Regions from separate parts of the Oceanobacillus sp. AG genome, predicted to be linked through region 1. Evidence: a T-box and tRNA genes for the amino acid it is inferred to sense, from the RefSeq annotation. Region 1 holds a T-box; the other holds one or more tRNA genes.

Region 1 (10,165 bases):
TGCTCTTGTTACAGATGTTTTTCCGCTTCCACTTCCTCCTGCAACACCGATGACCATTGGTTTATCCAACATTCCATTTGGCCGCCTTTCAATCTTTTTTATAACTTATCATTACACCGTCTCCAATAGGCAAGATCGATGTTATATATTCCGGATGTGCACTTAAGAATTGATTATAAGCACGGATTTTCTTCACCATATTCCGGTACCTTTTTGGTGCTGTCTCCTCGTCTTTCACATAGCCTCGGAATAAGACATTATCCGTAACGAGCCAGCCCCCCTTTTGGAGGAGTGGGTGGGCTAAATCAAAGAAATCCCGATATTTCCCTTTAGCTGCATCAATAAAAATGAAATCAAATGATTCCTTATCCTGCTGTAATTCTTCTAACACCTCGAGCGCATCACCAAAGCGGACATCTACTTGTTCGCTTTTCTGCGATTCTTTTATAAATCGAACAGCTTCCTCGTAACGTTGTTTATCCCTTTCAATCGTTATGATTTCGGCTTCTGGACTTGCTTCAAGCATCCGGATAGCAGAATAACCGATTGCTGTTCCTATTTCTAGAATTCTTTTCGGTTGATGGATCATGATTTGTTTCAGTAAAAAATCAATTGCTGTGCTCTCCATAATCGGCACGTTGTGTAAGTGCGCATATTCTTCAAGCTCTCTCACCTGATCAGTAGCAGGATTGATTAGCTCTTGTAAATAACCCTGAATGTCCTCATTCATCATTTCTACCTCTTTTTTACTAAAAAGTTTTCTTTCGTGAAAAGTAGAAATGTGAATATAGTATTCACATTTCTACTCATCATTCATATTTTTTTTATTTTGATTATGCTCCTCTAACGTTTCTGCAAAGTGAATATTCCCCTCGTGGTCATGAAGGAAATAATAATAATCACTTTCTACCGGATTCAGGACTGCCTCTAACGAACTTTCGGCGAAATTACTGATTGGTCCGACCGGTAACCCTTCCACATAATACGTATTATACGGTGATTCAATTTCCAAATCCTCATATAATACACGGTCTTTATGCTCTCCCTGTGCATAGAGCACTGTCGGGTCAGTTTGAAGCGGCATATCTGCTTCTAAACGGTTATAGAAGACGCCAGCTATTTCATTACGCTGATCGATATGTCCGGTTTCTTTTTCAATAATGGAAGCAAATGTAATAACTTCATGCATCGTCAAATCAAGTTCTTCGATTTCCTCAAAGTGTTGGGATACGATCGCCTGCGTTTGATCCAGCATCATTTCGACAATCGTCTCAATCGAAGGATCTTCCTCATAGAAATCATACGTAATCGCAAATAAATAACCTTCCAGTGGATATCTAATCTCCTCATTTAATATATCGTCGGTAAGGAGAAGTGGATAATCCTTTATTAACTGTTTGATATATTTTTCATCATTCACTTTCTCCAAAAACTCTTCGCTTGTGAATGAGAATTGATCGGCATAGATTTCAGCAATCTGCTCGATGGTGAGCCCTTCAGGAATTGTGACCCGATGCGCTGTTTCCAGGACAATTTTCCCGCTTTTTAGGGATTCGATGATTTCATCCATCGACATCGCTGGGCTGAATGTATAGACACCAGCTTGGAAATCTGATTCATTTTTCAATTTTATGTAGAAACGAAAAATAAGGCCATTTTTTATAATACCATTTTCCTCTAATATCGTCGCTATTGTTGAACTGGTTGAACCAATCGGTATTTCAACTTCGACTTTTTCTTCACTATCTGCTTCTACCGGTTCCAGAGCCGATTTCACATAGAAATAACCAGCCAGTCCACTTATGACTAATATAATGATTAGTACTAGCAAGACGATGGATACTATCTTACGGACCGTGCGCGCTTCTTCCCCACGAGCATTACGGTTTTCTTTGAAGCGCTTGGTGAATTTACCTTTGCTCATGTATTCCTCTCCCTCTTATTCGATATATTATACTATATTATGTAAAATAATAAAGTATAAAGTGAATCCTAATTTCATCCATAACACTATAAAAATTCACTTCACAGGGAAAAGCTGATGTCTCTTGGAGACATCAGCTTTAATAAAAAATTTACTTTTCGTCTTCGTCTTCCTCCGCCAATGTTGCGAGCATCTCTTCAACAATTTCCCATTCCTCATCCGATTCAATCGGAAACAGGGAGAGATCTTCCTCATCATTTTCTTTTTCCTCATAACGGAAAGCATATACTTCGACTTCTTCGTCTTCCGCTTGTTCGACAGGTACAACGGCGATATAAGATTGGTCTGTATCATCGACATCGAATGTAAATAATACCTCGAATAAATGCTCTTCTCCGTTATCATCCGGGATGATAATTCTTTCTTTTTCTTCTAAACTCATGAGGTCACCTCTTTTTATTTTTGATCCAGATAGCCCTGTAATATAAACACTGCAGCCATCTTATCAATTACTTTTTTCCGTTTCTTTCTGCTCATATCTGCTTCCAATAAAACTCGTTCCGCAGCGGCAGTCGTTAAACGTTCGTCCCAAAGAACATAAGGCAATTGGAACGTTTCTCCAAAATGTTCGGCAAAACGCTGGGAAGCTTCTCCCCGCTCTCCGATTGTACCATTCATGTTCTTTGGTAAGCCAATGATAGCTTTCCCTATATCATGTTCGTCTATGATTTTTTTTAATTCATCGTCTGCAGAATGGAGATCAAGCTCATTCCAATGAATCGTTGTTAGCCCTTGTGCTGTCCAGCCCAATGCATCACTGACAGCAACTCCTATTGTTTTCGATCCGACATCTAGTCCAATAATTTTCATTTAGTTGTTTTGATTTTCCTTTAAATAATATTTTACTAATTCTTCAATTACCTCATCGCGTTCCACTTTACGAATTAGGTTTCTCGCATCTTTATGCCTTGGGATATAAGCAGGGTCACCGGATAATAAATAACCTACAATCTGATTAATTGGATTGTATCCTTTTTCCTTTAATGCTTCATGCACAGTAAAAAGGATTGTTTTTATATCGCGATCATACGGCTCCTCTGAAAAATTAAACTTCATTGTTTTATCAATTGAACTCATTGTGACACCTCATTCCAAGTATTCGCGCACGATCCATCTTTATAAAATTCATTATAACCTTTTCCATGGATTGTTACAAATTACTACTGATTGATTGTTTTCTTTACAAAGGCTTGTGCAGATGTGAGGGCGTCTTGAATTTTAGATGGATCACTTCCCCCTGCCTGGGCCATGTCCGGTCGCCCTCCGCCGCCACCACCGCAAATGGTAGCAGCTTCTTTTATTAATTTACCTGCATGTATACCTTTTTCGACAAAGTCTTTGGAAACTCCTGCCGCGAGCTGAACTTTTCCGTTATTTTCTGTTGCCAGTAAAATAACTGCGGAATCCAGCTTTTGTTTCAAATCATCGACCATATTCCGTAACTGGTTCATATCTTTTACATTGACGTGCTCTGCTAGCACCGGGACACCGGCGATATCTTCCACTTTTTCCAAGATAGAAGATGCTTCAATGTTTGCTATTTTTGTACTTAAAGATTCATTTTCCTTTTCCAGGTTACTTACTTCTTGTTGTAATGATTGTACTCTTTCTGTAATTTGCTGATCATCATTTGCCTTCACTAGATTAGATACCTGCTTTAGAATCTTCATTTTCCCGTTTAAAAACTCAAAAGCTTTCTTGCTTGTGACAGCTTCTATCCTTCTCGTTCCAGCGCCGATCCCGCCTTCAGATACGAGTTTAAACAGGCCGATTTCAGAAGTGTTACGTACATGACAGCCGCCACACAACTCGACACTGTAGTCACCGATTTGCACAACACGGACAATATCTCCATATTTTTCCCCGAATAACGCCATTGCTCCTGTTTCTTTCGCTTTTTCAAATTCCTGATAATCAATGGAAAGATCAATGGATTGCCAAATTTTTTCGTTCACAATCGCTTCGATTTTCCGAAGTTCGTCTTCACTGAGTGCGGAAAAATGAGTGAAATCAAAACGCAAACGATCTGGGGTGACGAGTGAACCTGCTTGATTGACATGATTACCTAGCACATCCTTTAATGCTTGGTGCAGTATGTGGGTTGCCGTATGGTTTTTAATAACTGCGTTACGGAAGGCATTTTCGACAATTGCCTGAACTTCATCCCCTTTACTAATTTCCCCGCTTTTCACTATCACTTTATGGATATGGAGTCCTTGTGGTGATTTTTGAACATCTTCTACATAAGCTGACGCATGCTCCGTATAAATCCATCCTTTGTCGCCAACTTGTCCACCACTCTCCGCGTAAAATGGCGTTTCTTTCAAGAAGAGGAATACTTCATCATTTGCTTTTGCCACTTGTGCTTCTTCACCGGCATGGATAATCGCTATAACGGTAGTCTTCGTTTCCAGTTTGTCATATCCGGTAAAGGTGTCTTCCAAATCCAGGCCACTTAATGTCGTGTCTTGTACTTGCATCGAATCGACCTTTTGTCTTGCGTTTCTTGCTCTTTCTTTCTGTTTTTCCATTTCGGTTTCAAAACCGTGCTCATCAATTGTAAATCCATGTTCTTCAACATACTCGGCTGTAAGTTCCTTTGGAAAACCATACGTATCATATAATTTAAATACTTCTTCTCCAGGAAATACTTTATTTCCAGCCTTTTCTTCCCTTTTAATGATTGAAGATAATATCTCTAATCCGTCGTTTAAGGTTTCATGGAATCGTTCTTCTTCAGAACGGATAATTTTTGCGATATGATCTTTCTGTTCGATTACTTGCGGATAAAAGTCCTGCATAATTTCACCGACAACATCGACCAATTCATATAAAAATGGTTTGTCCAAGCCAATATCTTTGGAAAAGCGAATCGCTCGACGAATCAGCCTTCTTAAGACGTAACCCCGCCCTTCATTAGATGGAAGCGCACCATCAGCTATCGCAAAGCTAACCGTACGAATATGGTCGGCGATGACTTTAAAAGCAATTGTTTGTTTATCATTTGCTCCATATTTGACTTGGGCGATTTGCTCTGTCTTTTCAATTATTGGCATAAATAGGTCCGTTTCAAAGTTTGTCGGCACGTCCTGAATAATTGATATGAGACGTTCTAGACCCATTCCAGTATCAATATTCTTCTTTGGTAGCGGAGTGTACGTATCGTCCGCATTATGGTTGAATTGGGAGAATACCAGGTTCCATATTTCAAGATAACGGCTGTTCTCTCCTCCTGGAAATAACTCTGGATCATTCGGATCATTGCCGTACTTCTCGCCACGGTCATAAAAGATTTCCGTATTCGGGCCACTTGGACCTTCCCCAATATCCCAGAAGTTCTCTTCCAGTCGAATGATTCGTTCTGGCGGCAATTTAATTTCGTTAAGCCAAATATCATAAGCCTCATCATCTTCCGGATGAACCGTAACCGATAAGACGTCTGGGTCGAATCCGAGCCATTTATCACTCGTTAAAAATTCCCATGCCCAGTGGATTGCTTCTTTTTTGAAATAATCACCGATGGAAAAATTACCGAGCATTTCAAAGAATGTGTGGTGTCTAGCAGTATAGCCGACATTCTCAATATCGTTCGTTCGGATTGATTTCTGTGCGTTTACGATTCGAGGATTATCCGGGATGACTCTTCCATCAAAGTATTTCTTTAATGTGGCAACCCCGCTGTTGATCCATAAAAGACTCGGATCGTCTTTCGGAACAAGCGGTGCGCTTGGCTCTACTGTATGACCTTTTTCTTTAAAGAAATCAAGAAACAGTTGTCTAACTTCAGCTGAATTAAATTTTTTCATCTTTTATTATCCTCCTTGTATTTGAAGTTGGGGCCATTTTTCAACATAAAAAAATCTCCTCTCTGCTTATGCAGGGACGAGATTGTTCGCGGTACCACCCTATTTGTGAATTGTTGCCTATTCACCTCTTATGCATGTTAACGGTTTGATACCGACGGGGATTAGCCGCACTCAAGTGTAGCATTCCATGATTCGATGTGAGGATTTTCTCAGCTTAAAAATCCCTTTCTGTCACACGAGCTTCATGTACTCGGCACTTTCATCATTTTTAAATCTTCATTTAGCGTTAGTATAGATAAATATTAACCGCTTGTCAATCAGTTATCACCAGGTAAAAGATACGGTAAGTGTTTAACAACGACTTTTAAAATAGCAACTAATGGCACAGCGATAATCATTCCAATAATTCCAAATAACTGTCCGCCTAACAATAATGCAAATATAATCATCACCGGGTGAATTCGAATATTCTTTCCCATAATAAATGGCGAAAGGAAATTCCCATCTATCATCTGGACAACAAATATTGCAATAATTACATAAAGAGCAAGAAGCGGTGAAGTAGTATAAGCAATCATTACGGCTGGTACCGCACCGATTATCGGACCGAAATAAGGGATAATATTGGTGAGTCCGATTACGATTGCAAGTAAAAGCGCATAAGGTACTTGTAAAAATTTAAAAGCAAGGAATGTAAGCAATGTCACAAACAAGCTGACAAAAAACAAGCCTCGCAAATACCCACCAAGACCTTCATCGATTTTCTCGACCATCAGTTGCATCCTTGAATGGAGCCGAGGCGGGATAAACCTCTTTAGAAATTGTTTCAGCAGATGGTAATCCTTTATATAATAAAAGACGAGGACGGGAATAACGGTGACCATTAGAATCATATCAATTAGATGAGTAAACCCGTCGACTAAGCGGGATACGAGATGATCCGACAGATTTTCCAGCCGAATAATGACTTCATCAATCTTGTCATGGAAGGTCTCCGGCAGGAAGGATGTAGAGGTGTAAAGATGATTAATCGATGATTCATACATATTCACAAACTGCGGAATATTTTCAATTAAATCGTTCATTTGCTGAATAACGATCGGATAAACGCGATAAAATAAAAAAGCAATCCCACCGAAAAACAGTATATAAATTATCATCACGGCTAGCCCCTTATGAATCTGTTGCCGGTCTAGAAATTCTATAATCGGATACAGTAAATAAGCGATAAATCCCGCAATGATAAACGGTAAAAAAAGTTTCCACAAAAAGGAAAAAACCTCCCTGAAATAGGGTAAGGTAATCCATAACAAAAATGAAAATATTAAAATCAGGATTCCTATTAAAAAGAAATATAATAGTTTTTTTCTATTCCACCATTCAAGCAACTGCAACACCTCGTGCTATGTTTGCTCTCGTCACGACAGTAACTTATCTTCCGTAATTGTTCTCTCTTCTTCTGAAAACAAATCATTAAGCGGGCTTACACTACCGTCGACTTCGATTTGGTGAATATGAAATTTATCCTTTTTGACTACTAGTTCCAAATAACAAGACCAGCAATAATATAATTGGATCCCTATTTTTCCAAGATTTTTCCCTTTACAATTTGGACATTGCATCATTTCATCATCTCCTAGCTATAATTTCTATTTATAGCCTAACCGAAAGAGAAAATGAATATACTTCTATTTACATAAAATCATAAGGATTCAGTTCTTTTTCTTCATCTGAGATAGAATTTGGCAGTTCTTGTTCTTCCTCTAGCCTGCTCTCTAGCCGTTCAATTAAGGATGTGTAGCGCTGATTCGTGTCCATCGTCGTAACTCCCCGCAAGAATGCTGACATATCCCCACAAATAATAAGGGATTCTTTACTTCTTGTTATCGCTGTATATAATAAATTTTTCCGAAGCATCCGATGGTACGATGAAATGACTGGTAAAATGATAATCGGAAACTCACTACCTTGAGATTTATGGATGGAGATACAATAAGCATGCATGAAATTCCCGAAATCCTGCCGCTCATAGACAATTTCTTTTTCTTCAAAAGCTATGACAATTTGTTCTTTCTTCTCTTTATTTTCTTTTGCGAAAAAGATCGCGACAATCTCTCCAATATCTCCGTTGAATACACCGTCTTCCGGTTGGTTGACTAATTGGATTACCCTATCCCCTACTCGGTAACTTACATCCATTACTTTCATTTCCCGTGTTTTATCTGTCTTCGGGTTTAGAAGTTGTTGGATTTCCTCATTGATGCGATTAATTCCAGCCTCCGTTTTATAAATAGGGGCAAGTACTTGAATAGCATTTGTATCGATTCCTTTTTCCAGCGCATGCTTGAAGATAATCGTAATTGCTTCTACAATTTGTCGATTACTTGCCGGGATGAAACTGAAATCATTCGCTTTTTGAAGCGATGCATCTGTTATCTCGTTATTTTTTATTTCATGGGCAAGTTCAATAATCTTAGAACCTTCTTTTTGCCGGTATACTTCATGCAGTCTCACAATCGGTATTTTACCACTGGAAAGCAAATCAGAAAGTACTTGGCCAGGACCGACAGATGGTAACTGATCTTCGTCCCCAACTAACAGCACTTGCATATCATCTGGAATTGCTTTAAACAAATGATTGGCAAGCCAAGTATCGACCATCGAAAATTCATCAACAATTAGAAATTTCCCTGATAGGCGTTCTTGTTCATTTTTTTCAAATCCATCTTTCCCGTCCCAACCAAGCAACCGGTGGATGGTCGAGGATGGTAGGCCAGTAGACTCTTTTAATCGTTTAGCAGCCCGGCCAGTCGGAGCTGTAAGCACAAATGGAAAATCTGATTTTTTCTCATAATCATCAATATTAAGGGAATGATCATGAATCGTTGCATAAGCCTTCACAATTCCTTTAATTACCGTTGTTTTCCCTGTGCCAGGCCCGCCAGTTAGAATCATTACCTTTGATTGTAATGCTTTTTCGATTGCATCAAATTGTTCCTTCCCGTAGCTTAGAATTTCTTCTTCTTCAATTTCCCCAGTTATCTTCATTAATTCAGCTAACGTTGTTTCACTTTCAATTTTTTTATTCATAATTCTACTAATATGGGCGGCAAAACCGTCTTCCGCATAGTATAAAGAAGGCAGATAAATATTTCCTTCACTAATAATAATTTTCTTCTCGGTATTCAATTGCTCCAACCGTTCCTGAATGATCTGTTCAGTCAGTTCGAAGCCTAGTACTTGAATCATTTCTCGCACACATTGGTCATATGGTAAGAAGACATGGCCATCTTGAATACTTTTTTGCAGTACAAAAATACAGCCCGCGCCAATCCGGTTCGGGTGGTCCATAGATAGTCCGTTCATTCGTGCAATCTGGTCAGCTGACTGGAAACCGAAGCCTTCAATGTCAAAAACAAATTGATATGGATCATCATATAACTTATGAATAGCTTCTTCCTTATATCGCTGATAAATTCGCTGGGCCATTTTAAGACTGATCTGGTAGCTCGAAAGCGTGATTGCAACCCGTTCAAAGCCTTGATGTTCTTCTAAACTTTTATGTAATTGTTCTCTTGTTTGTTTTTTAAGACCCGGAATTCCGTCCAAGCATTCCGGGTCTTCTAAAATATGGGAGATGGCATTCATTCCTAATTTATCAACAATCCGAGTAGCTGTTTTTTCACCAATTGCATAAAACAAGTCACTGGACAAATAAGAAATCAAGCCTTCCTTCGTATCAGGGATATAGGTTTGATAGGATTCGACGCGGTACTGGATACCGAACTTTTGATGATGTTCAAAGACACCGTGAAAATAATAAGAATGCTCTTCTGTCAAATGAGAGAAGTAACCTTTAGCAACAATCTCTTTCTCTTCATAATCTTCGTTCGTATCCTCTATTTTAACTTTTATGATTGCAAAATTCTCATCTTCATTGTGAAAAATTGTATAAAGAAGTCTGCCGCGAATATATCCTCTTTCATTTCGTTGCTTATCTTCCATACTTAAACACGCTCGTTTCGTTCTTTATTGACTCAACTTTCGCCGCCTGAAACAGTTAGCTAAACCTTAAAAATTCAAGAAAACCCGCAATCCACTCACCAAGAATCTGCATATTACTTTCATTCAGCGTAAGTACAGCTTTCTCCTGGAGGTCCGCAGTCCAGACACCTCTCGCTTTCCGCGGGCGGCTGGTAAGCCTCCTCGCAGGCAAGCCTGCTGCGGGGTCTCACCAAGCCTATCCTCCCGCAGGAGTCTCGAGGTGTCTGGACTGCTCCGAGGAAAGGCGTGATTTGGATTACCGTTTAATATTCCAGAAGTATAATCCTTATAACGGAATAATTTCTTTTTAAAATAATCCTTTAGACCAGTT
Region 2 (10,165 bases), on a different contig from region 1:
GCTTCGATATGTCGATCAATGAGCGAGTTTATCCGTTGGTGTTTCCTTTTTGTATAACGGAAATGAAGGAATGCAGCCAGTAGGACTAAACCGATAATTAATTCTAAAACTAACATCTTGTGTCACTCCCTAAACTATCATGTTAGTAATATTTATTAACATGATTGATAGGAAGTATACAAGGCGTATAGAATAATGACTAACAATATAGATTCATTTTAGCATATAGGTGGGCATAATTTTGTATTTATGAGTGAATTGGTCAGTCCTAGTAACTTATTGAGTAATTTTACGTCCCTCGTTACCGATGTCTTCAATTGTTTTCACTATCCCAGGTTATTCACTCTTCATTGTTCATCATGGTAATTATCATGCGGCAAAATTACCCTTTTTTCACAGGGGTGCCGAGCAACACAGATGTTTTTGTTTTTCCGTAGGGTAAAAGACTTTCCACCAATCGGGTGAGTTCCCCAATATCATATAGAGCCGCTTTGATGTAATAATGAACATGGCCTGTAGCTCGATGGCATTCGATCACAGCGGGTTCACTTGCAAGCTTTTCTTCAATTTTATTTAGAGGTTCCAGTATATCGCTTAATTCAATGATAACTAACAATTTCCGCCCGATTGCTTCAGGTGATATCAAGGCAGTATAGCCTTCTATCATACCTTTTTCTTCCAAGCGCTTCACTCTTTCGGCCACACTAGGACGACTAAGTGCCATTCTCTCCGACAGTTTACTTATTGAAATTCGCCCGTCCTCTTGCAGTAATGTTATCAGTTTGATATCTAATTCATCCATCCTTAATCCTCCTTTTTCAATATGATAAGTATATTAGTATATTTTTATTCAATTAGAAGGTTCTTTTAATTGAATTAATTCACTTTTGTATATAATAATTTAAAATTTCTACTATTATTATATGTAATATAATCTTGTTTGAAAAGGGATAAAAATTTTAAAAAGGAGGCAAGCTTTTTTGTAGTGGTCAAACAAGTGAAAAAAAATGAAAAAGAGGAGACATGATGAATAACACATTAAGAATCATTATTTTAGCAGGTACCTTCGTGTCATTTATATTGGGCGCTGGTACGGCGACGGGCTAAGAGATTCTGCAATTTTTCGTTTCATTCGGCTACTTAGGTATAGGTGCTATTATAATAGCTGCTGTTATCCATATGTGGTTCGGAGCCTATGCGATGGACACGGGACTGCGTTTACAGGCGAAAGATTCAAAAGAAGTCTTTATATATTTTTGTGGAAAATACCTAGGAATATTCTTCTATTGGTTTGCCCAGTTATTCATACTAGTCGTATTTGTCGTCATGATTTCTGGTGCAGGTGCAACCGTTTCGGAACACTTTGGGGTAGGTGTCGTTCCCGGACGTGCCTTAATGGCTATCCTTGTTATGATTACAGCTTTATTACGTTTAGACACCATCGTAAAGATTTTGGGAATAGCGGGACCTATTATCGTAATCTTTGCAATTGTAGTAGGAGCAGGGAATTTTAATGTAGAAGGATTTGGACAAGCTGGAGATATCCTTAATAACATTCAAATTTCAACCGCAACAAATCACTGGTGGCAATCTGGCTTTGTTTATTCTTCTTTTGTTCTCCTAGTTGCCCTTCCTTTTTTAGCGAATGTAGGGAAAGAAGAAACAAGCAGAAAAAATGTCATCTTGGGAGGTACTCTTGGTGGATTGATTATGCTTATCGGGGTTTTTGCAATCTATATTGGCATCTTGTCCAACGTCGAAGAAACACATACGATGGATATTCCAACCTTGTTCTTAGCAAATCAAATCAGTCCTTCGCTTTCTCTAGTCTTTTCTATCATTCTATTGATTGCGATATATACCACTGCAGTAGGTATGTTGTGGACCGTCGCTGTACAATTTTCAAAAGGCGACACGAAGAAATATAGACTTATTACCATTGGATTAACAATTGTCGGATTTTTCGGTGGATTATTACCGTTTGCCAAAATTATTGATTTGGTTTACCCAATCGTCGGCTATATCGGTCTAATATTAATTGCAGGTATGCTCTATCGGCAATTCATCAATAAAGGAAACATTGATAAACAAAAATTTTAAAAATAGAAAATGAGGGTTATAACATGAGTAAATACGCAAGAAAAGATAATTATACAAGAGTGAAATTGAACATGCCATTTACTGGTATTACGTCATTTAGAAAATATCCAATATGTACAAACCTAGATGAACTAGATGCAGATTTTGCAATCATCGGTGTACCAAATGATATGACAACCGCATGGCGCTCCGGCACTAGAATGGGACCAAGATCCATTCGCGAACAATCCTCTCTTTATGGATTCGGGGGAGGATATGACCACGAAAGAGATATTATCTATAGCGATGAAGGTTGGAAAATAGTCGATTGTGGTGATGTATCCATCATCAATGGCGATGTAGAACAGAGCCACGAAAATACCGAGGAAGCCATTCGGAAAATCATTGAAAAGGGAGCAATTCCTATTGTGTTGGGGGGAGACCATTCGATAACATCTCCAGTCGCTTTTGCACTAGACAAACACGAAAAAGTGAACGTCGTACAGATTGACGCCCACTTGGACTGGTTGAAAGAAGCTTCTGGCCAACGTTTCACACTCAGTAGCCCAATGAGACGGATGTCGGAAATGCCGCATATTAACAAAATGGCTCAACTAGGTATTCGCGGTGTTGGGAGCAGTCAGAAGGAAGATTTTGATGATGCAAGAGAATATGGCAGTTCGATTCTATCACCAAAACAAATTCGAAAAATGGGTATCGAGGAAGCATTGAAAGATATGCCTGAAGGTGAAAAGTATTATGTTACCCTTGATATTGACGGTTTGGATGCGTCCATCGCACCTGGTGCAGGATCCCCTTCCCCTGGCGGATTCTTCTATGACGAGGTCAGTGAAATCTTGGAAGTCGTTGCCAAAAAAGGTGATGTCATTGGCTTTGATTTAGTTGAGGTGAATCCTTTATATGACCCTACAGGAGTGACTTCTCAAATCGCAGCAAGACTTATCATCGATTTTATGAACTTCATTATTCATGAGAAAAATCTTAAGCAAGCTGAACAAAGTTAAGATTACAATAATCTACTAAGATTTGTATTTCAGAAAAGCAATCCTTGTGTGGATTGCTTTTTTGTGTTTTTATGTTGGTGCATATTTTACATTAAGAAAAGAATTATGTCTTAGCGTAGTCTCTAGAGACCCAGCCGTTTCTTTTTACACACATGGCTCCGAAAGTAGTGCTTCCACTGAAATTTATTGTATTTCTGATGCTGCTAAGTCCATTAATCTAGATATCTCATGAATGCTTAATATTTCTTATTATGATTCCATATAAAGTCAACTTGTTGCGAATGTTAAGCTAAAAATTATCTTGTTACTCGTTTTTTTTATTGAGATAACTTTTAAAAATTATTCTAATGTTGATAAATCAATTTCTACTAAATAAGGGTTGCTTTCAAAAGACATAAGTTCATCTAATTCCAGCTCAAGCGGCTTGGACAAATCATCTATACCAACAATATCCTGTGCACCTTCAATTGATCCACCTGGTCTAACTTCTTTTTGCCCAATCGATAAATCCACATCGTCAACCATAAATACCTCGTCCGTTTCCACTCCATCTTGGAAACCTTTTAGCATGAAAGTCATGAAAGGCGAAGCTGATTCATCTGAATTATTGACCCAATCATATTCAATAATTAAAGCATCTTTTCCATCATAATCTACACCAAGGCTATAACTTTGAATAGTCATTTCGTATTCTCCCACATTGATTGGTTCGCCAAGGACAATCTCATTTCCTGATGATTCTTCAACTTCCACTTCTTCTTCCTGCTCTTCCTCTGCTTCTTCTATTTCTTCATTTTGTGCAACATCATTTGTTTCTGGTTCTGCATTTTCCTCTTGTTGACCTGATTCATTATTAGTATCTCCACAGGCTGATAAGACTAAAAGACCTGCAATCAATAAACCTAACCACTTTTTACTCACTTTTCTACCTCCATATGTATTCATTGTTTGTAAATATATTATTTTCCATTCTTTTATTCGATATAGATAGCCTACTTAACTTAACGCTCCTACAGTTGATATAACTTACTATTTTTCCTCCATCTAAGGTTTCTTTATAAACCTCCTAAAGTATTAGACTACAAAATGGCATCGCCCCCCCTTAGCAATCACTCCCTATAATATCATTTTACCAGTCATTTAAGCACAGTTCCTTATAACTATTATACTGTTATAATACGGATATTCAATAGGAATTGAAAACAACATTCGAATAATAACCAAATTTTAGTGGTTTTTTGAATCCTATCATCAAATAGATTGGATATTATTACAAAGGACGGAGGTACAGGTCCGTTGTTTGAATTACCTTGTTAATAAGATGACGAACAACCTGTCCCTATGTCCTTCCATAATGAAAATAGATCGATTGTTCTGTTCAATCCATTACTCAAATAAGTCTTATGCTATAATCTATACAGCAACTACATAAGTTTAGTGGGCGGTTAATCATCTTCCTATAGAAGGGAGGTGGTGGGATGACGACGTATGGAGCATTAAATCTAGTTGGCAACAAGAATTAACAATAATAATAGTAAAAAAAATATGCATAGGCCATAATAAGAAAGTAGCTTGATTCAACAAATAACATAAGAACGTTAAACGTCTCTCTATTCATAATAATTTCCTTTCAGTATATCGTTTAAATAGCAGAATCGTACGCTCTTCCACTTACACAGTTTAGTTTACATTCCCTATCTTGGAGTAATACTTTTTTTGACAAGGTACTTCAGTCATTTAATCAACTTTTATAATTTTGGCAGTTCCATTATAATTACCAATAGTGTCTACACCAACTCTTTCACCAAATTCCCCTGCATCTCCTCAAGCTGTCCAAAAAAACTCTCCACCCTACTCTTCCCAACTCTCCGATATTTCCCAAGAATTAGCAACTCCTTCGGCAAATCCCGAACCTTATCAATCCCATCCTGATTTAATTGCTTAATCAACCCAGGCATACCAGTAAAATTATCTACACTGATATCCACATTGCCCAAATCCTCCGTCACCACAATTTCACTAGACTTATAGAATAAGAACAACTCTCCTGGACGGCTGTTCATCAGCTTTTTCCTTCTAATTTCTTCCGCAACAAATTCTTTCAACTCTTTAAAGAATGTTTCAGAATGAGATTCAGTATAACGTGTTACCCTTAAATGGAAACCTTCCATTGAATGCGGCAGTTCACTCATTATTCTAGCTTGTTGCTCTCCACCTAGACGAACTAAAAACCGCTCCGACTCTTCAAAACGCTGTGGAAGTAGAAATGCATCACGCAAAAAGTAGGGGATATCGATGGAGTCATCTCCATAGTGAATCGTACGCACAGGAATAAATCCAGGCTCTTCATTGAAAGCCTCCTGCAATAAAAGCCTGGCCTTCCTCTTCTTCGGTTCCTCTGTTCTATCTTCTGCAGTCATCTCATTTCCTACAGATTCGACATCTTTCGGTTTCTCATGCGCAAGCGATTCCTTCAACAGATCTTCAATTTTCTTAAAACGCAATGCCATCTCTTCTAATCCATAGGAATGCTCCTGTTTCATGATTGGATCCACATAATCTGGAACTACAATCGTATACGATTCATACACTTCCACGAACCATTTCACAATCGTATGAATATGCTCCCAAGATGTGAGCGACTCCGAGAACCTGAATTGTCGTGTGTCATGTGCTGCCACGTTCCCTAATTTCCGAACCTCATGGAATGCATGTTTCACTTCTTCATTCAGCAACCCTTTATCATCCAAATTTTGAATCCGGGTTTTAATCGTTAAATACGGCTCATTGGGCATATTTTCGTGGATCATTACTTTTTCAAGCAATACTTCGATAAACGTTCTACTATGTGTCAACATCGAGCGAGGACTGTGATAGATAGCCTTTTCCAGTTCATCCAACGTCCTTGCCAATTCTTCTGATATATCCTCTAGAAACTGATAAAAATAACTTCCCATTTTCTGTTCTCCCTTGATGTAAATCTTAAAACAAATTGCTGATATGTATGTATTTATAGATAGAAAAATTTAATTTTGTGAGGTGTGTATTACTACCTATATCTTACCAGATTTGTTGCTTTCCAGCGAACAAATCTTCGTATAGGTAAAGTTGATCTATATTGTCATTTCAAACATGTACACGCTACATTAAAAATCCATGCAAGCACAAGGCTGCATGGAGTTCAAGGAAAGGTATCTTGAAGAATTGAATTCCGTAAAACAAAAAGAAGTACTTGAAGAAGACTTACGTGCCCTCCAGCTTGAAGGTTTTTTGGAATAACTTCAAGTTATATTCATAGATGCTTTTTTAATTTCTCTAACTCTTCCATTGTTAATTTTGTTACTTTAGAGATGAATTCTAAACTGGCTCCTTCTTTTATCATTTCCATTGCCACTTGCTTAACTCCTTCAACTCTACCTTCTTTTCTCCCTAACTCCTTCCCTTTCTCCTCATACGAAATTGGAATTTCCAATATTTTTTCAGCCTCTGGTAACTCCCTAATTTCCTTCATCAACTTTTCCTCCTCGTCTTCTGATAGTTTTAAATATGTTTCAAAGAAGCCATAAAAATGTGTGGATGAGTTTTTTATGAAGCTGATCATGTTTTGTGTAAGTCGACGTTTTTTCTCTAATAACTAGGGGCATTACCAAGATATCCCGTCCTTTTAAGATATTATGGTGAGGTGTCTAGAAGGTAATATTCTTCATCTATCTTAGCACATTTGTTCGGTCGTTTCAATGAAGTGTGAAAAACTATTATTCACGTATATGGTAACTTAAAAGTGAGCCACCATAACAATTACACATCTTCATACTCCAAGGAATGATAAAAAACAACTAAATCTTATATAAATATTTGGTATACTTACAGTAGAAATACTTCAAAGAAACTACCCTCAAAATTTAATAAGGAGTATCAATATGCCACGAAATATTCCCTCTGAAATTTATACCACTGTTCCCCCAGTCATAATGGAAGTAAAGGAGAAGGACAAAGAACGCGTTCGACCAAAGCCAAACAGAAAACGTTCGGATACTGCTTTACTCAAACGGATACCCTTGAACAAATTAATGGATCTAAAAGTTGATTATGCTTTTAAACAGTTATTTGGTACAGAAAAGAATAAACAAATCACTGTAGTATTTTTAAATGCAATTTTGCAAAAAACGAATCGCAACTCTATTAAAGACATCATTTTTATAAATGTAGAAGAAGTAGAGGAATATGACGGTGACAAGCAGTCACGATTAGATATAATCGTTGAAACTGAAACTGGTGAACGAATCAATGTGGAAATCCAGTTCACGGATCAGCATAATATGATTAACCGCTCGATTTATTATTGGTCAGGTATCTATCGCCGGCAAATGAAAAAGAGTATGGCTTATAAGGAACTAAGACCAGTCATTGCCATTAATATCATGAACTTCAATTACTTGATGCAAACGGATCGATTCCACACCACGTATCACCTGTACGAAGATGAAGAAAAGTTCAAGCTGACCGAGTTGATGGAATTTCATTTTATAGAAATACCTAAACTCATCCAGGCGTGGAAAAAAGAGCAGCTTGACCCTTGGAATGATATACTAGCAAGATGGTTATTACTTTTAGGAATTGTTGACAGGAAGAATAAAAAGGTTTATGATGACATTTTTCAAAAATTGGAGGAGATTGCAATGAACGATAAATCATTAGAGTCTGCCTTTAAAAATTGGGAAGAATTAAGTATGAATGATAAGGAGTACGCTGCTTATGAAGCAAGGCTAAAATATATTTTAGATGAAGAAGCTGCTAAACGAGAAATGGAACTGCGATTGAAAGAAGGACTCGAGGAAGGTAGAAAACGCATAATGAAGGAGGGATTAGAACAAGGGCTAGAACAAGGGCTCCAACAAGGTATAAAGCAAGGTTTATATGAAGGTTTAGAGCAAGGTAAAAAAATTGCTAACGAAACAACTGCACGACGCCTTCTAAGTAGCGGTATGGCGGTTGAAGAAGTAGCGAATTTTACAGAATTAACAGTATCACGTGTTGTAGAAATTAAACGTGAATTGAAAAAGAAATAATTACCACAAAAAAGGACTACAATTAGCTAATAAGCTAACTGTAGTCCTGCTTAGATGGAGCCTAGCGGGATCGAACCGCTGACCTCCTGCGTGCAAGGCAGGCGCTCTCCCAGCTGAGCTAAGGCCCCAAGATAAAATATATGTAAAATAGTTGGCTATTCTAGTCCTAAGCTGCTAAATAATAATGAATGGCTCATGCGCCCTAGAGAATTCGAACCTCTGACCTACAGCTTAGAAGGCTGTTGCTCTATCCAGCTGAGCTAAGAGCGCAACATAAACAATATATTTTCCTACAAAACTATGTATTGCCTATCCCAGAAACAAGTGTTTTTCTAATGGGCCTGAGTGGACTCGAACCACCGACCTCACGCTTATCAGGCGTGCGCTCTAACCAGCTGAGCTACAGGCCCATCATGAAATAAGAGCGGGTGAAGGGAATCGAACCCTCATCATCAGCTTGGAAGGCTGAGGTTTTACCACTAAACTACACCCGCATATGTAAAATGGAGGAGGTAGAGGGATTCGAACCCCCGCGCGGTTTGACCCGCCTGTCGGTTTTCAAGACCGATCCCTTCAGCCGGACTTGGGTATACCTCCGAACTATATGATGCTTCTTTAGATGAACCGATGGACCCTGCAGGACTCGAACCTGCGACCGATCGGTTATGAGCCGATAGCTCTAACCAACTGAGCTAAGGGTCCAGTATTTATGGGGTGACCGGTGGGAGTTGAATTCACTACCTCACTGGTATTTTTTATGCCCGTCATCTCTGAGCTGCTTTCACGCAATCAAATATGTATATGGCGCGCCCGAGAGGAGTCGAACCCCTAACCTTTTGATCCGTAGTCAAACGCTCTATCCAATTGAGCTACGGGCGCTTTATATGGTTCTGGGGTTCAGTCGGAACCAGACTCCGCGAAGGTTTAGAGATCCTCTGCAACTAGCGACTCCCGCCAAAACCGTGATTCAATTGATGAGCCATACAGGATTCGAACCTGTGACCCTCTGATTAAAAGTCAGATGCTCTACCGACTGAGCTAATGGCTCGCGTTGTAAGTTTGGTGCTGGTTTTATTATATGAGCTTGGAGTTTGAAAGCTCGTCGTGTTGCAAGCTTATTCGGCGATGCGTACACTCCTCGCAGGCCGCCTCAGAGAAGTTCACTCAAGGATGTAATTCGCGGCGTGCTCTACCGACTGAGCTAATGGCTCGTGTTGTAAGTTTGGTGCTGGTTTTATTATGTGAGCTTGGAGTTTGAAAGCTCGTCGTGTTCCAAGATTATTCGACGATGCGTACACTCCTCGTAGGCCGCCTCGGAGAAGTACATGCAAGGATGTAATTCGCATGCTCTACCAATTGAGCTAGGCCAACGTATATTATGTAGTGCTGCTTTTAAAAAAGTGGCTCGGGACGGAATCGAACCGCCGACACACGGATTTTCAGTCCGTTGCTCTACCAACTGAGCTACCGAGCCATGGAATATTACTGATTTTAATTAGCCTCTCGCTTCGGGTTCTGTTTCGAAGCATGTTCAAAGATGTTGTTGCTCGTCGTGTTGCAAGCTTATTCGGCGAAGTTGCACTCCTCGCATAGCTACAATGAAGTAATTCGAAGAAGTTTACGCTATGCTCTACCGACTGAGCTACCGAGCCATAATAATTCATTTATAATAGTGGCGGTCCGGACGGGACTCGAACCCGCGACCTCCTGCGTGACAGGCAGGCATTCTAACCAACTGAACTACCGGACCTTAATTGTATTTTTAAAAACATTAATGTTATTTGGTTGCACTTTCTAAGTACCACCGATTCAACTAGCATTAATATTTTTTGGTTGCGGGGGCAGGATTTGAACCTGCGACCTTTGGGTTATGAGCCCAACGAGCTACCGGACTGCTCCACCCCGCGATAATAAGAAATATGCAAGTTTTGTTCATGCATAATAATAGAATAAGGACTGTTCATCGTGTTTCGAGATAATTCGGGGAAGCTT

The links. A T-box is a leader RNA that pairs with one kind of tRNA and senses whether it is charged. The one in region 1 lies ahead of alaS (alanine--tRNA ligase), so its partner is inferred to be a tRNA-Ala.
Region 2: it encodes a tRNA-Ala, which carries the amino acid that the T-box ahead of alaS (alanine--tRNA ligase) is inferred to sense. The anticodon was not compared.

Annotation. Positions count from the first base shown of each region.
Region 1 covers NZ_WOWT01000013.1:4,741-14,905, forward strand. The annotation lists gene udk (uridine kinase) at 1-72, opposite strand, end outside; gene GN217_RS08460 (O-methyltransferase) at 89-730, opposite strand; gene mltG (endolytic transglycosylase MltG) at 803-1,924, opposite strand; gene GN217_RS08470 (DUF1292 domain-containing protein) at 2,076-2,366, opposite strand; gene ruvX (Holliday junction resolvase RuvX) at 2,381-2,794, opposite strand; gene GN217_RS08480 (IreB family regulatory phosphoprotein) at 2,795-3,061, opposite strand; gene alaS (alanine--tRNA ligase) at 3,145-5,790, opposite strand; T-box leader at 5,860-6,062, opposite strand; gene GN217_RS08490 (AI-2E family transporter) at 6,108-7,187, opposite strand; gene GN217_RS08495 (hypothetical protein) at 7,209-7,415, opposite strand; gene recD2 (SF1B family DNA helicase RecD2) at 7,483-9,795, opposite strand.
Region 2 covers NZ_WOWT01000024.1:659-10,823, reverse strand. The annotation lists gene GN217_RS13150 (restriction endonuclease) at 1-116, opposite strand, end outside; gene GN217_RS13145 (Lrp/AsnC family transcriptional regulator) at 383-802, opposite strand; gene GN217_RS13140 (YkvI family membrane protein) at 1,180-2,100, shown strand; gene speB (agmatinase) at 2,124-3,104, shown strand; gene GN217_RS13130 (DUF5067 domain-containing protein) at 3,444-4,049, opposite strand; gene GN217_RS13125 (DUF4145 domain-containing protein) at 4,892-6,061, opposite strand; gene GN217_RS13120 (hypothetical protein) at 6,397-6,615, opposite strand; gene GN217_RS13115 (Rpn family recombination-promoting nuclease/putative transposase) at 7,025-8,173, shown strand; tRNA gene GN217_RS13110 (tRNA-Ala) at 8,229-8,301, opposite strand; tRNA gene GN217_RS13105 (tRNA-Arg) at 8,370-8,443, opposite strand; tRNA gene GN217_RS13100 (tRNA-Ile) at 8,510-8,583, opposite strand; tRNA gene GN217_RS13095 (tRNA-Gly) at 8,597-8,667, opposite strand; tRNA gene GN217_RS13090 (tRNA-Ser) at 8,678-8,770, opposite strand; tRNA gene GN217_RS13085 (tRNA-Ile) at 8,802-8,875, opposite strand; tRNA gene GN217_RS13080 (tRNA-Arg) at 8,976-9,052, opposite strand; tRNA gene GN217_RS13075 (tRNA-Lys) at 9,149-9,221, opposite strand; tRNA gene GN217_RS13070 (tRNA-Phe) at 9,575-9,647, opposite strand; tRNA gene GN217_RS13065 (tRNA-Asp) at 9,847-9,923, opposite strand; tRNA gene GN217_RS13060 (tRNA-Met) at 10,004-10,080, opposite strand.